DNA from 2 places in the Enterococcus sp. DJ147D b genome. Region 1 is predicted to be linked to the other one. Evidence: a T-box and tRNA genes for the amino acid it is inferred to sense, from the RefSeq annotation. Region 1 holds a T-box; the other holds one or more tRNA genes.

Region 1 (3,264 bases):
TTATTTTGACCTGAAAGTTCAGATTCAAAGCGAATACCATCAATGTTGATCCGTGCTTGACGGTAATAGTTTGCACCCAATTGCCCCCAAGAAGGCGTAGACGCATCTACGTTACAGAAAATTGAAAAGCCTTGCGATTTTAAGTAATCAAATTTTTGGTTTTCAGCTGTATAGTCGTGCCAATCACTGATGTCTGCACCAAAAGGATAAATCAACATCGTTGTTTTTCCTAAGATTGGAGCGACTTCTGTTTGCCAAAGTTCATTGTCACGTTTTACATCTTCTAGAGAAGCATTTGTCATATTCAGATGACCCCAAGTGTGAGAAGCGAAGGTCCAGCCATCTTTTTTCAATTGTTCAGCAACTTTTGTCGCTTTTTTGATTTCTGTGTTCGTTTTCTCATTATCCCCGTATTCGGATTTGGAAGTTCGATAACCAAGCACGCCATTGTAGCCAGTTAATGCCAGCGTGCCCTTCGCTCCTTGATAAGAAAAATCAGGATGTTCTTCGACAAATGTATCAATCAAGGGAACCATATCAAAATCACCGATTTGTTCTTTTTTGTTATTAACATACACATTCTTCACTTTGTCCTTATCAATGACCAATTTGTCAGGAAAGCCTGAATCTTTCATGTATTCATAGTAACTGACATCATCTTCTGAAAGGACGAGTGGTTTTTTATCTTTAGGCAAAGAAACGCCTACAAAGGAAACATTTCCTTGATCATCAATCGTAACTAAGTCTGGTAAGTTGACTAAAACATAATTATTTTTATAAAGCTGTTCGATTGTTTTGTTGAATTCAGGGATTGTCACCATGTATTCTTTGTAGCCTTGTGCTTGTTGTGATTGGAATGCTTTAGCTGGATCAACAATCAAGCTATGGAAAAACAAATGAGAGATTTTTGTTGGATCATCCCATTTGACTAATTGTTCTTTTTCTTTTTTGATGGTTTGAAGGAGCTCCTTCGCTTCAGTGGAATGCGCGTCAGCTAATTGCTTGATCGCTTCGTCATAGTGATAACTTTTGACTAATTGTTGTGCTTTACTCAGTTTTTTATCATCGGAATTGGCAGTTGTTGGTTGGCTTTCGGTTGACTGTTCAGCCGTCGTTGAAGAGACTGACTTTTCATTAGAAGTTGCATGAATAATCAAAAATAAGCTGAAGATTGAAATTAGTACTGTTATACCAGCAGTGACTCCAAGAATTTTTCTTTGTTTTGGTTCCATTAACTTATACCCCTACCTTTACACTTTTACTCAAATAATAGAATAACTTTGTTTCTTTTATTGTAACGAAGACAGGAAAGAAGTAAAAGTGATACGCTGATTTATGAGAAAATCGGCTATTTTTTTCATCAACTCTAAGAGAAAAAATGATGTGTTATAAAATTGTCTAGAAAACTAATCAAATGTGGGTTTGAACGTTTTATTTTTTTGTTTTATAGTTATTTAATAAAAAAATATTTGTTTTGTGTTGACAAAGAAAAAAACGGGCTCTATGATAGACACATGTTAATAGATAACAAGACGAAGAACGAAACGAAGTAGTGATTAAGGTCGATGTTTCAGAAAGCTAGTGGTTGCTGCGAACTAGCACATGCCTTAAAACGAATTACATTTCAGGAGTCTTTGACAATTTTTTGTCACGCGACAGCGTTAGATGTTTGAGAGATATGTTCTTAAAGAGCATATAATTTGGGTGGTACCGCGAATTTTCGTCCCTTGACTAGTTATTAGTCAAGGGACTTTTTTTGTTCACTCAAAAAAGTTTTACTAATTTTACGAATGCTAGCAGGTTCCTGCTTTCATAAAAACTATACGGAGGTCAATATAATGAATATTATTGATGAATTAACTTGGCGTGATGCCATTAATCAACAAACAAACGAAGAAAGACTTCGCGAACTCGTTGAAGAGAAGAGTATTTCACTTTATTGTGGCGTTGATCCGACAGGCGATTCTATGCATATCGGACATTTGATTCCCTTTATGATGATGAAAAGATTTCAATTGGCAGGCCATCATCCATATATTCTTATTGGTGGTGGAACAGGAACAATTGGTGATCCAAGTGGACGACAAACAGAGCGTGTTTTACAAACAATGGAACAAGTACAACATAATGTGGATGCACTTTCAGCACAAATGGGTAAATTATTTGGCGCAGATGCAAATATCACATTTGTAAACAACTACGACTGGTTATCAAAAATTTCTTTACTAGAATTTTTGAGAGATTACGGTAAAAACTTCAACATTAATACGATGTTGGCAAAAGATATCGTTGCAAGTCGTTTAGAAGTAGGAATTTCATTTACTGAATTCACTTACCAAATCCTTCAATCAATTGATTTCTTGCACTTGCACAAAACATTTGATGTGCAATTACAAATCGGCGGCGCTGACCAATGGGGAAATATTACTGCTGGTTTAGATTTGATCCGTAAACTAGAAGGTCCTGAGGCAGAAGCCTTTGGACTAACGATTCCATTAATGCTAAAAGCAGATGGAACAAAATTCGGGAAAACAGCTGGTGGCGCAATCTGGCTAGATCCTAAGAAAACATCACCATTCGAATTCTACCAATTCTGGTTGAACCAAGATGATCGTGATGTTGTAAAATACTTGAAATTCTTCACATTCTTAACAGAAGAAGAAATCAATGACTTAGCTAAAAAAGTTGAAACTGAACCTGAAAAACGTGAAGCACAAAAACGTTTAGCAGAAGAAGTAACTGCTTTTGTTCATAGTAAAGAAGACTTGAAAGAAGCGCAAAAAATAACAGCAGCTTTGTTCTCAGGAAATATTAAAGAACTAAACGCTGAAGAAATCGCGCAAGGCTTTGGTAAAATGCCAAACGTTGACATTTCAAGTACACCTGAAAATATCGTGGAACTACTTGTTTCAACAAAAATTGAACCATCAAAACGTCAAGCACGAGAAGATGTTTCAAACGGAGCTATTAGTATTAACGGTGACCGTGTTACCGATTTAAATTTTGTCGTAAATCCATCTGATGAATTCGATGGTAAGTTTGTGGTTATTCGAAAAGGTAAGAAAAATTACTTTTTGGCCAAAGTAGTTGATTAGAATTTAGTAATTTTTTGCCTTGAAAAAGGGAAGCTCTATTACAAGATTCAAACTTTTGAAACCCATCCTAAAAGGGAACGACGGTTGTCGTTAATACAATCTTTAAGAGGGAATTTACTTTTGTAAATTCCCTCCTTTTTTTTAATTTTTTTAAAATCATATACAATTC
Region 2 (3,264 bases), 270 kb from region 1:
GCTTCTTCAGCATAGAAAGCAGCACCCATTGCCACAAATAGCTGCGGATTTTCTGGAAAAATGACATTTTCCGGCGCAATGTCTAATGTTTCAACAAAACGTTTACGCAATTCTGACATAAAGTACAATGGCCCACCTAAAAATGCTACTTTTCCTTTAATTTTTCGTCCAGCGGCCAATCCGGCAATCGTTTGATTTACTACAGCTTGAAAAATACTCGCTGCAATATCTGCTTTATCTGCTCCTTCATTGATCAATGGTTGCACATCTGTCTTAGCAAACACGCCACAGCGTGAAGCAATAGGATAAATTTGACGATATTCTTTGGCTAACTCGTTCACGCCATTTGAGTCTGTCTTTAATAAAACGGCCATTTGGTCAATAAATGCACCTGTTCCACCAGCACAGCTTCCATTCATTCGTTGCTCTAGTGCGCCTTCAAAAAAAGTGATTTTCGCATCTTCTCCACCCAATTCAATCGCAACATCTGTTTCAGGAATTATTTCTTCCACTGTGCGTGTACACGCGATGACCTCCTGAACAAAAGGAATGTTCAACACATCTGCTAGTCCCATCCCACCTGATCCAGTGATTGCCATGGCAATTGGTTGATCGCGAACCAATGCTTGTGCTTCCCGTAAAGTCTTGGCTGTTGCTTTCTTGACATCTGAATAATGACGTTCATATTTGGAAAAGATTGTTTGATTTTGCTCATCTAGTAATACTAATTTGACTGTCGTGGATCCAACATCGATTCCCGCTCGTAAGTTCATCTGTTCTCCTCCTCAAACAGACAGTTTGTTGATTATCTAACAAAGTGTCTGTTATACTACTTATGTATATTTTAGAAACAATTTGCTGGTTTTGCAACTGGCAAACACCCCTTATTTGTGAGATAAGCAACAAACAAATTAAAAATGTCGAATAACAAGCGAGGAATTTTTTATGGTTAAGAAAACTGATCTTCGAGTGAAACGAACACACAAAATGATTATCGAGGCATTTATTCGCTTGGTCGAAGAAAAAGGATACGATAACGTCACCGTACAAGACATTGCCGATGAAGCAATGATCAATCGTGCTACCTTTTATGCTCATTTTAAAGACAAACAAGATCTCTACGAACAAATTTTTGAAATGGCGATCAATGCCTTTACTTCCGTTTTGGATTTAGAACAACTTGTTCATGGCAATCGAATCAAAGTGAAACAAATCATTGCTGCATTAACAAATATTTACAAAAATATCCAAGAAAGAAAAGCTTTCTTTTTGACCATCATGGATGGTTCGTCTAACGAACTTTTGCGTAAAAAACTAGAAGAGCTTTTATACAATAAATACGCAAATATCTTCAATCGGTTAAAAATCACCGAAAATGAACTGGAGGTCCCTATTGATTTTATTATCGAATACATGACTTCGATCTTCATTGGGACGCTGCACTGGTGGATTACTAGTGACACAAACATGTCAGCCGAACAACTGGCTGCTTTAGTCGTGAAATTAGTTGGAAATGGTCACCTGACTGTTTTAGGGATTGAAGTCGAAAGATAACAAAAAACTGCCAATTCGCTTTTTTAGCGTTTGGCAGTTTTTTGTTATTATTAGCGGTTTTTTGCTAACCATTTTTTGGTGTGATTGGTTGGACGTTTCGTCTTGATTTGGACTGCTTTTTTTGCATTTTTTGGAAGTCCAACTTCTACATCATATTTTCCAGATTTAACCAAATCATATAATTTTTCAGCAGTTTCATCGACTTTTTCTTTCCACTTCATTCTCTTCATCCTTTCTGTTTGAGTACCTAATTTAACTCTAGCTTAATTCTTTAAATACTTCAAGAATCAAGCTACTGTAGGTCAAAAAAAACGAGATAACAGCAACTGTCATCTCGTGAACGTCTATCTAAGAACTGGGGTAGCTGGATTCGAACCAACGCATGAGGGAGTCAAAGTCCCTTGCCTTACCGCTTGGCTATACCCCAATAAAAAAATGGAGGAGAGTGGATTCGAACCACTGAACCCTAAGGAACGGATTTACAGTCCGTCGCGTTTAGCCACTTCGCTACTCCTCCGAAAGGTCTGTATCAACCTGACTTAGTTATAATACCTAATTTCACAGATTTTTGCAACCCTTTATTGAAAACTTTTTTGATATTTTTTTAGTCTTGTAAATTCCAATGACGGATTACCGTTTCTATCGCGTTTTCAAGACTTTTTTCTTTTCCAAAGTCCTCTTCACCAAAAAATATTTCAAATTCTTTTGGTCCATATGCTAAAATTTCACCAATATTTTTTTTGCCAATAAATAACTGAGTGACCTCATAATTTTTGCCATTAATTACTTTTTGGATTTCTTCTACTCGTACTTCAATATCTTTATTCTTTTTTGACATTATTCTCACCTCCCACCTATTTTATCATACTCTCTACAATAAAATATACCCTGTTTACTTAACAGGGTATATAATCTGATTCTCTTCAAACTCTTAAGCCTCTCTTTGACTTACTGCATAATAATTTGCAGCAGCACCAACTAAATTCGCATCATTACGATAGTCACATAATAAGATTTCTGGAACAAAATCATGTAAATCTAGCTTGTCCATTAATTTTTCGATACGCTGATTCAATTCGTCAATCAAGCCCTCTTTTGCAGAGATCCCACCACCAAGTACGATCACTTCTGGATCAAATGAAAATTGGATACTGAAAAGTCCTTTTGCTAAGTAATCATAAAATTTTTCAACTTCTTCTTGAGCGATCACATCGCCTGACTCTGCCATTTCAAAGACTTCTTTTCCAGAGTAGGTCATCTTATCTAGACCAAGACGCTCACAATACCGCCAAGCCATCTGCACAGCCGTTCCCAAAAGACTGAATGTTTGATCACCATCTAAAAACATCATCCCAAACTCTCCGCCATAAAGATGCGCACCTTTGTTCATTTGTCCCTTCGTGAACATCGCGCCACCAATCCCTGTTCCAATAACGACAAACGCGACATCTTGGTAATCTCGCGCTGCGCCTTCATAAAATTCTGCCATTCCAGCACAATTCGCATCATTTTCGATAGTAATTGGTAACCCAAACAATTCTTCTAATTCTTTGAAAATATTAAATCCATGAATATAAGGAATTGCACTAATCCCTTCAATGATTTGGCGTTCGCTGTTAACTACACCGGGAGCGCTGATCCCTATGCCTTCAATCGCGTTTGTTTCAACAAAAGTTTGGTATGTTTCGCTTAGTTTTTGTTTCATTTCTT

What was found. A T-box is a leader RNA that pairs with one kind of tRNA and senses whether it is charged. The one in region 1 lies ahead of tyrS (tyrosine--tRNA ligase), so its partner is inferred to be a tRNA-Tyr.
Region 2: it encodes a tRNA-Tyr, which carries the amino acid that the T-box ahead of tyrS (tyrosine--tRNA ligase) is inferred to sense. The anticodon was not compared.

Annotation. Positions count from the first base shown of each region.
Region 1 is NZ_CM177104.1:328,719-331,982, forward strand. Features, by position in the region: gene AC4BD1_RS01640 (polysaccharide deacetylase family protein) at 1-1,232, opposite strand, end outside; T-box leader at 1,527-1,731, shown strand; gene tyrS (tyrosine--tRNA ligase) at 1,839-3,095, shown strand.
Region 2 is NZ_CM177104.1:596,751-600,014, reverse strand. Features, by position in the region: gene AC4BD1_RS02970 (acyl-CoA dehydratase activase-related protein) at 1-773, opposite strand, end outside; gene AC4BD1_RS02965 (TetR/AcrR family transcriptional regulator) at 946-1,554, shown strand; gene AC4BD1_RS02960 (hypothetical protein) at 1,605-1,775, opposite strand; tRNA gene AC4BD1_RS02955 (tRNA-Gln) at 1,910-1,981, opposite strand; tRNA gene AC4BD1_RS02950 (tRNA-Tyr) at 1,991-2,071, opposite strand; gene AC4BD1_RS02945 (DUF2969 domain-containing protein) at 2,159-2,392, opposite strand; gene AC4BD1_RS02940 (ROK family protein) at 2,486-3,264, opposite strand, start outside.